DNA from 4 places in the Streptomyces sp. NPDC002446 genome. Region 2 is predicted to be linked to each of the others. Evidence: riboswitches for the same ligand, from Rfam matches in the RefSeq annotation. Region 2 holds a riboswitch; each other region holds the start of a gene.
The links. Region 2 has a riboswitch for cyclic di-AMP ahead of ACWD6P_RS30445 (M23 family metallopeptidase). Riboswitches for the same ligand answer to the same signal wherever they lie in the genome.
Positions count from the first base shown of each region.

Region 1: another riboswitch for cyclic di-AMP. It lies ahead of ACWD6P_RS35615 (C40 family peptidase); the one in region 2 lies ahead of ACWD6P_RS30445 (M23 family metallopeptidase).
Region 3: another riboswitch for cyclic di-AMP. It lies ahead of ACWD6P_RS25400 (NlpC/P60 family protein); the one in region 2 lies ahead of ACWD6P_RS30445 (M23 family metallopeptidase).
Region 4: another riboswitch for cyclic di-AMP. It lies ahead of ACWD6P_RS30615 (M23 family metallopeptidase); the one in region 2 lies ahead of ACWD6P_RS30445 (M23 family metallopeptidase).

Region 1 covers NZ_JBSFYC010000121.1:5,432-7,621, forward strand. The annotation lists gene ACWD6P_RS35610 (hypothetical protein) at 1-308, shown strand, start outside; cyclic di-AMP (ydaO/yuaA leader) riboswitch at 602-789, shown strand; gene ACWD6P_RS35615 (C40 family peptidase) at 794-1,267, shown strand; gene ACWD6P_RS35620 (GNAT family N-acetyltransferase) at 1,325-1,972, shown strand; gene ACWD6P_RS35625 (LysE family translocator) at 2,026-2,190, opposite strand, start outside.
Region 2 covers NZ_JBSFYC010000073.1:24,263-26,452, forward strand. The annotation lists gene ACWD6P_RS30440 (aldo/keto reductase) at 1-20, opposite strand, end outside; gene ACWD6P_RS30445 (M23 family metallopeptidase) at 214-1,368, opposite strand; cyclic di-AMP (ydaO/yuaA leader) riboswitch at 1,380-1,525, opposite strand; gene ACWD6P_RS30450 (DUF2332 family protein) at 1,818-2,190, shown strand, end outside.
Region 3 covers NZ_JBSFYC010000050.1:52,902-55,091, forward strand. The annotation lists gene ACWD6P_RS25400 (NlpC/P60 family protein) at 1-816, opposite strand, end outside; cyclic di-AMP (ydaO/yuaA leader) riboswitch at 824-1,007, opposite strand; gene pcrA (DNA helicase PcrA) at 1,391-2,190, shown strand, end outside.
Region 4 covers NZ_JBSFYC010000074.1:21,809-23,998, reverse strand. The annotation lists gene ACWD6P_RS30620 (M16 family metallopeptidase) at 1-924, shown strand, start outside; cyclic di-AMP (ydaO/yuaA leader) riboswitch at 1,135-1,290, shown strand; gene ACWD6P_RS30615 (M23 family metallopeptidase) at 1,304-2,104, shown strand.

The DNA.
Region 1 (2,190 bases), on a different contig from region 2:
TGCTGCCGCCCGAACCGCCGCCGCTGCCCGCCCTGACCCGCGCCGAGGGCGAACTGATCGACCGTTACCTGGAGGTGCTCGACCTGCTGGGCCGCATCAATCCGGCCCGCGGCGGCCACACCTACAGCGGTCTACGCGCCGCCCAGGCGCTCGTCGGCAAGGCCGCCGAACTGCGGGACGCCTTGACGCTGATGCACAACCGGGGCGAGAGCGAGTTCCATCGCGACACGCTGGCCCGCGCGCTGCGGGTGCTGGACGGCGAGCGCCGGGCCGGGCTGGTGACCGTGCCGCCGTCCGAGGACGGGTGACCCGACACGCGCAGCGCCGGGGCCGCCCGGACGGCGTAGCGTCCGGGCCCCTTGCCGGGAGGCGACGAATTGCGCGGACGGAGCGGATTCCTGCGGCCCTCGATGTTTCGCCCCAGGTCCCGGGACCGCGACACTCCGCACCCCGCCACCCGAAGGAACAAATCTAACCATTCAGCGCAAACGTGACCCATATCACACATGTCGATTTCAGCTCGGAATTCGGGGGTCCGGTGCGTGACGATCCCTTGGACGACAAGACCCCGCCACAGCGACGGGGCGGTCCGCACGGGCGCCTAATCCCGCCGCCGTGCCGGATGTCCGGTCGACGGTGTGGACCGGCGGGAGCGGAGGACCCGAGCACGACGGGGTCCGGGCCTTCACGGCCCACGGACCCCTTGGGGTGAAGCCGTACGCACGGCAGGGCATCTTCGCCTGCCCGAACCCGACAGGTCTTCCTTCGCAGGCGGCTGACGAAGGGTTTGCGCATGACCGTGCGCACGCATAGGCCGAATCTGCTGGTGCGCGCCGGCACCGTCTCCGCTCTGACACTGGCCACGCTCGGCGGGACCACGCTTGCCCCCGGGGCGGCGACGGACGCCGGGGCCGCGTCCGTCGCCGCCCAGGCGGTGCAGGTCGCGGCCTCCAAGCGGGGCTCGCCGTACGAGTACGGCGCCGAAGGGCCGTACCGGTTCGACTGCTCGGGGCTGACGCTGTACTCGTTCAAGCTCGCCGGCCGGCTCCTGCCACGCAGCGCCGCCGCGCAGTACGGCCACACCCAGCACATCCCCGCCACCTCCCGAAGACGCGGTGACCTGGTCTTCTTCCACTCGGCCCGCGGCATTTACCACGTCGGCATCTACGCGGGCCACGGCCGGATCTGGCATGCGCCCAAGACCGGCGACGTGGTGCGGCTGGCGAGGATCTGGAGCCCCACGGTCTGGTATGGACGAGTGGGCTGACCTGCGGTTTCACCTCACGCTCGGTCAATTGTCAGTGGTCGCCGGTAATTTGACGGTGTGACTTCGCAACTGAGCAAGGTGCTGACGGCCGCCGCCCGCGGCAGCTTCCCGCCCGCGGACGGGTCGGTGACGGTGCTGCCCCCGCCCTCCCCGCGGGACACCGGGGTGGTGTCCTTCACCTGCCATGCCGTGGTGTTCGCGGATGTGGAGCCCTCCTGGGTGCACGACCGGATAGCCCCCGGTGATCTCGCCGGGCCGCTCAGCCCGCCGTTCCTGACCGCTCTGGGCGAGCGGGTGGGCCGCGAGGCCAACAACATCGACATGACGACGGTCGCCGAGGCGCTGCCCGGCCCGCCGCCGTTGGAGCTGGTGGAGACGACGGACCGGAGCCACCCGCGCATCACCCGCGCCCTGCGCCACCGCGACGACATACGGGCCTGGACGACCACCGACGGCGGGACGCTGGTCATCGGCCGCGGGGTGGCGGGCCGCTGGGAGCTGGCCGTCGAGGTGGACGGCAGCGGCCAGGGGCGCGGTCTCGGCGGCAGGCTGGCGTACGCCGCCCGGCATCTGCTTCCGGCGGGCGAGCTGCTGTGGGCGCAGGTCGCCCCCGGCAATGCGCGCAGCGTGCGCGGGGTGCTCGCCGCCGGGTTCGTGCCGGTGGGCGCCGAGGTCCTGATGGTGCCGCACGGCGGGCGCGGCTGAGCTCCGGCCGGCGCACAGGGACCGTGCCCGGCCACGCGCGGACGGAGCCCCCCTCAGGCGGCCAGCAGCTCGACGAGCAGGATGCCGCCCAGGGCGGTGAGCAGTGCGCCGGTGGTGGCTTCCAGGGCGCGGGCCACCCTCGGGCGGCGCAGCCAGGATCCCAGCCGGTCGACGAGCAGCGCGACGGCGGGGAACCACACCAGCGCCATCGCGACGAC
Region 2 (2,190 bases):
GTGCTGTGTGTCGAGGTCATGCGTTGTTGCAGCGTCGGGAGGGGCGCGAGTATTCCCGAGCGCGAGTATTCCCAACGGCCCTGGCCCGTCGGGCCCTAGGGGCCCTGGCCCGCTGAGCCCCAGCAGCCCTGTCCCGCTGAGCCCATGAGCCCTGACCCCCTGGACCCCAGGGGCTCTGGCCCCCTGGGGTCCTGGACTGCCCCCGGCAACCCCTCAGACGTTCACCCCGTGCTCGCGCAGCCACGGCATCGGGTCTATCGGGTCGCCGCCGCCGGGGCGTACCTCCAGGTGGAGGTGCGGGCCCGTGACGTTGCCGGTGGCGCCGACGCGGCCTATGACGTCGCCGGTGCTGACCTTGCCGGAGGTCTTCACCATCGAGGAGAGGTGGCAGAACCAGATCTCGGTGCCGTCGTCGAGGGTGAGCACGATGCGGTAGCCGTACGAACCTGCCCAGCCGGCCTGGGTGATGGTGCCGGAGTGGACCGCCTTGACGGGCGTGCCGGTCGGTGCGGCGAAGTCCTGGCCGGTGTGGTCCGCGGCCCAGCGGTCGCCGGCCTGGCCGAAGCTGGCGGTGAGGGTGTAGGAGGAGACCGGGGCGAGGAAGCTCTTCGCCAGCTCGGCGAGGCGCTCGGCCTCCGCCTTCCGGCGGGCCTCCTCCTCGGCCTCGCGCTTGGCCTTCAGCTCCGCCGCCTTCTTGGCGGCCGCGGCCTTCTCGGCCGTCTCCTGGGCGGCGGCCGCTTCCGTCTCCGCCTCCTTGACGGCGGCCGCCTGCGCCGCGTCGCGGGCCTCCTCCTCGGCGGCGCCCTGCTGTGCGTCGGCCTGCTGGAGGATGCGGCTGCGCAGCGCCTCGCCGGCGGTCGTGGTCGTACCGCCCGCGCCCGCCTGGGTGGCCTGGGTGAGCGGACCGGCGGCGGGGCCCGCGGCGTCGTCTCCGGAGGCCGTTACGGCGGAATCGGCGGCCGAAGCGGAACCCGGGTCGGAGTCGGATATGAGCGTGCCGATACCGGGGAGGGACTCGGCGTCCGGCAGGCTGTCGGAGATGTCCTCGGCCATACCGCCGACGTCGGGCATCGAGATCGGGACCGGCGGGCGGTCCTCGGCGGTGGCCATACCGCCCGCGCCCACCGCCGCGATGACGCCGACGCCCAGGACCGTGCCGCTGCGGGCGAGTCCGCCGCCGCGCTGCTTGGCCACCCGGTGCTTGCCGCGGACGGGGCGGAGCGACTCCTCGGTCGGGTTCCACTCCTCCCACGGGCCGTCGCCGTCGATATCCGCGGTGCCCGCCGCGGCACCGGGGCCGTCGAAGGCACCTCGGTCGTCGAGTCGGTACGCGGACGAAGCCTCGGGGGCAGGCCTGTTGGACGCCACGGGGGCGCTCTCCTTTCCTTCCTTCTCGCCTACCGGGTTAGCTGACGGGTTCGGAGCAGGAAGGTCTCCTACGGGCACCCTCTGGCGGAGGCGTCCGATTCACCCCAAGGTGGTGGTTCCCCGGTTCCCTTGGTGCAGTTCGAGGTGCTGGAGGTGCGTGAAAAGCGCGTGCGGGATTCGGCGTCGGCGCGCGGTGCCGCCACTTGCGACGGCTGGGACGACCGCGCTGCGTTATCGGACAGTAATAGAGATCGCGGCTGTTTTCCAAGCCTTCCCGGGAATCCTTTAACCGCTGCACATGAGTCATGGCCTGGACTTTTCCGGCCACGTTGGCCGTAAACCGGGCGAGTTGACCGCACACTTCTAAACGATCTCGTGCTGATTGTGCGTCAGTCGTTATGCGGAGGGGCGCTCGGCGATTACGCAGCGTGAGAGCGTAACGTCGGATCATGGTCGTCAACGTCGAGAGCGCGGGGAACGCCGGGACCGCCCGGCACGTCAACGGCGGTACCACCCCGGGCCCGCGGGATGTGGCGGAGCGCTACCGGGAGTTCTCCTGGCGGGAGGCGCGGGGACGTTCCGACGCCCATGAGGAGCTGAGCGCGCGGATCAGCCAGGACCCGGAGTTCTGCGATCTGCTGGCGGGGTCGCTGCCCGCCGGCAACAAGCAGCAGCCGAACCTCCTGCTCGCCGCCGTCCGTCATCTCGACGGCCCGCACGCGGAGCAGGGCCCGCGTGGCGAGGCCGCCTACGGACGCTGGCGCGAGTGGACGATCCGGCACTGGGACGAGGTGCGTGCGGTGATCATGCAGCGCGCCACCC
Region 3 (2,190 bases), on a different contig from region 2:
GGCGTACGAGTCCCCGGTGGAGCCGCCGTCGCTGGTGCCACCACCGGTCTCGCCGCCGGTCTCACCACCGGCCGAGCCGCCACCGTCCTCCTGCCGCTGACGCTCCCGCTCCCGCTGCTTGCGCGCCTCCTCCTCGGCCTTGCGCTGGGCCTCCGCCTCCCGCCGGCGCTCCAGCTCCGCCAGCCGCGCCTTCTCCTGGGCGGTCAGCCGCGACAGCAGCTGCCGGGCCTCGGCCAGCTTCCCCTGGACCGACGCCTTCGACTCCTTCAGGGAGGCCTGCGACTTCTGCAGCCGCTCCAGACTGCGGCTCGCCTCGGCCCGCTGGTGCGCCGCTGCCGCCGCCTGCTCCTGATAGTCGGTGACCGCCTGCTTCTGCCGACTGGTCAGCCGCTCCATCAGGTGGCTGCGGTCGAAGAACTGCTGCGGATCCTCGGCGAGCATCAGCTGCGCCGTCGGGTTCATACCGCCCGTGCGGTACTGCGCCGAGGCGAAGGTGCCCAGTTCGCGCCGGGAGTCGTTCATCTTCTGCGCGCGCTTGGCGGCGGCGTCGAGCAGATCGTTGACGGTGGCGCTCTGGCGGTCGGCGCGCTCCTTGGCGGCGTTGTACTTCTGGGTGGCCACCTCGGCCTGGCGGTAGAGGCCGTCGACCTTCTGCTTGACCTCTTCGATGGTGGGCCTGGGCGCTCTGGGGGCCGCGTCGGCGGACTGCGAGAGCAGGGTGACCGAGGCGAGTGCGGCGGTGGTGAGCCCGGCCGCCGTACGCCGGCTCCCGGGCGAGATGAGAACGCTGGTGCGCGGCTTGCGATGGGACGCCAAGGCCGGCAACTCCTTCCGTGGACCGCCTACCGGGTTAGCTGTCGGGTTCGGGCGGTGTCGCAGACGGAAGGCTTGCCCTACGGTCCGCGCGTCCGTCGGTGACGGGCGCAGGATCGATTCACCCCGGTGGTGCTGGTGGGTCCCCGGCTCCGGGTGCCTGGCGGCAGGGCCGGACTCGGCGCGGGCTGCCCGTGCGGACGCTGTCGACCGCGGGGTTGCGGGCTGCCTGAGCGAGGACGTTAGCCAACTCGTGTGGCTTCTGTGAAGGCTGATGTTCGATATGCCCGAAACCTTTTCGTGACCTGAATGCGGCGCGGGGAGTGTTGCGGCAGATGTCTGTTTCGGGTAGGCGCGCCGAACGGGGTGGGGCCGGAGTGGACGAGCGGGCCGGAGTGGACCGGAGCGGAGAGGGCCAGAGCGGAACCGGACCGGCCCTCTCCGGACCGGAGAGGACCAGAGAGGGCCGTTCCCGCCCCCGCCCGCCGCCCTGCGAGGCAGTCCCCGCTCCCCCCGAGACGGGCAATCACCCACTCCCCGGCGCGTTGTCAGTGCGGCGGCCTAGACTCGGTGGGCGATGAGCAGCCTCTTTGACGACAGCTTCCTGGCGGACCTCGGCCACAAGGGCGAGGAGGAACCCCCGCCGCCCCCCGAGGACGAGCACGAGCCCGCCCCGGAGGAGATCCCCGCCGACCTCTTCGACGGGAAGTTCGACGCGCCCGTGCACAGGGAGGCGTACTACCGCGACGGCGCCGCCCGCCCGGCCATCGACCCCGCGGCGCTGCTGGAAGGGCTCAACGACGAGCAGAAAGCCGCCGTGGTGCATGCGGGCAGCCCGCTGCTGATCGTCGCCGGCGCCGGCTCCGGCAAGACCAGGGTGCTCACCCACCGCATCGCCCATCTCCTCGCCGAGCGCCACGTCCACCCCGGCCAGATCCTCGCGATCACGTTCACCAACAAGGCCGCCGGTGAGATGAAGGAGCGCGTCGAGGAACTGGTCGGCCCGCGCGCCAACGCCATGTGGGTCTCGACCTTCCACAGCGCCTGCGTGCGCATCCTGCGCCGCGAATCCAAGAGGCTCGGCTTCACCTCCTCCTTCTCGATCTACGACGCTGCCGACTCCAAGCGCCTGATGGCCCTGGTCTGCCGCGACCTCGACCTGGACCCCAAGCGCTTCCCGCCCAAGTCCTTCAGCGCGAAGATCTCCAACCTCAAGAACGAGCTCATCGACGAGGAGACCTTCGCCGGGACGGCAGCCGACGGCTTCGAGAAGACGCTGGCCGAGGCGTACGCGATGTACCAGGCACGGCTGCGCGAGGCCAACGCCCTGGACTTCGACGACATCATCATGACGACGGTCAACCTGCTCCAGGCCTT
Region 4 (2,190 bases), on a different contig from region 2:
CGGCGCGCGGCGATGGCGCTGTCCAAGGAGCTGTTCCCGGCCACCGCGCGCATGTCGCGGCCCCGCCAGGGCACCGAGGAGACCGTGGCGCGGATCGACGCCGCGGCCGTCCGCGCCTTCTACGACGCCCATGTGCGGCCCGCCACGGCCACCGCCGTCATCGTCGGTGACTTCACCGGCGTCGACCTGGACGCGGCGCTCGCCGACACCCTCGGTGCCTGGAGCGGCTCGACGGCCGAGCCGCTGAAGGCCTCGCCGATCGTCGCCGACGACACCGGCCGCGTGGTGATCGTCGACCGTCCCGGTGCCGTGCAGACGCAGCTGCTCATCGGCCGGATCGGCGCCGACCGGCAGGACCGGGTGTGGCCGGCGCAGGTCCTCGGCACGTACTGCCTGGGCGGCACCCTCACCTCCCGTCTGGACCGTGTGCTGCGGGAGGAGAAGGGCTACACCTACGGGGTGCGCGCCTTCGGCCAGGTACTGCGCTCCACCTCCCCCGCGTCCCCAGAGGGGGCCACGGGCGCCGCGCTGCTTGCCATCAGCGGCTCGGTGGACACCGCCTCCACCGTCCCGGCGCTGGAGGACCTGTGGAAGGTGCTGCGGACCCTCGCGGCAGAGGGGCTGACGGACGACGAGCGGGATGTCGCCGTACAGAACCTCGTCGGGGTCGCGCCGCTGAAGTACGAGACCGCCGCGGCCGTCGCCGGCACGCTGGCCGACCAGGTGGAGCAGCAGCTCCCGGACGACTTCCAGGCGCAGTTGTACGCCCGGCTCGCGGAGACCGGCACGGTCGAGGCGACCGCGGCGGCGGTCAACGCCTTCCCCGTGGACCGGCTGGTGACGGTCCTGGTGGGTGACGCGGCGCAGATCGCCGAGCCCGTGAAGGCGCTGGGCCTGGGCGAGGTGACGGTCGTCAGCGGCTAGTTGCGCCGTATGACGGCAGATCAGGTACGACCGGCGGCTCCCGTGGCGTTCACTCGCCACGGGAGCCGCCGTATGTCCGGTTTGTGATGGCTGGTTGGGTCGGTTCTTGTGGCATCCCGCACAAAAAAGCGGTTCCGTTTGCCGATCGAAAGTTGCCCCGATTAGCGTCGGCCCGGCTGTTCGTCACAACTCCGCCACAACAGTGGCACCGGACAGTCATCGCCGAGTCCCCGTACGGCGCGAGCCAGGGGAGCCGGGGACCCACATGTCCCCTGGGGTGAATCGGGCGCCTCTCCGGAGGAGCCCGTAGGAGACCTTCCTGCTCCGAACCCGTCAGCTAACCCGGTAGGCGAGAAGGAAGGAAAGGACAAGCCAGCACATGGCGTTCATACGTGCCACCGGGAAGCACCGTCGTGCGAGCCGCACCGCCCGCTCGACCCGCAACATCGCGGGCATAGCCACCCTCGCGGCCTCCGGTGTGGTCGCCTCCGTGGCCTCGCCGGCGCTGGCCGCCACCGATGAGGCACGTACCCAGGACACCGGGCTGCAGCAGGCCGTCGTCCTCGGTGACGAGCTCGCCAGCCGCATTGAGGCCCAGGCCGACGCCCAGCAGGCCGCCGCCGAGATCGCCGCCGCGAAGGCGGAGGCCGAGGCCGTCGCCAAGAAGCAGGCCGAGGAGGCCAAGCGGCGCGCCGAGGCGGCCAGGAAGAAGGCCAAGGCCGAGCGCGAGGCCAAGGAGCGCGCCGCCCGCGAGGCCGAGCGCAAGCGCCTCAACGCCTTCGTCGCCCCGCTGGGCGACTCCTACGTGTCCACCGCCTACAAGGCCTCCAGCGGCCTGTGGTCCTCGGGCAGCCACACCGGCATCGACTTCCACGCCGCCTCCGGGACCCCCGTCCACGCCGTCGGCGCGGGCACCGTGGTCGAGGCCGGCTGGGGCGGCGCGTACGGCAACAACGTCGTGGTCAAGATGAACGACGGTACGTACACCCAGTACGGCCACCTGTCGTCGCTCTCCGTCTCGGTCGGCGAGACCGTCACCCCGGGCCGGCAGCTCGGCCTCTCCGGTGCCACCGGCAACGTCACCGGCCCGCACCTGCACTTCGAGGCCCGCACCACCCCCGACTACGGCTCGGACATCGACCCGATCGCGTATCTGCGCTCGCACGGCGTCAACGTCTGACCGACCACCGGCCCCTCCGCGTCGCCTGACCTGTCGCATCGCCCGGCCAGCGGACACGTCCGCTGGCCAAAAAATATCCATGAATA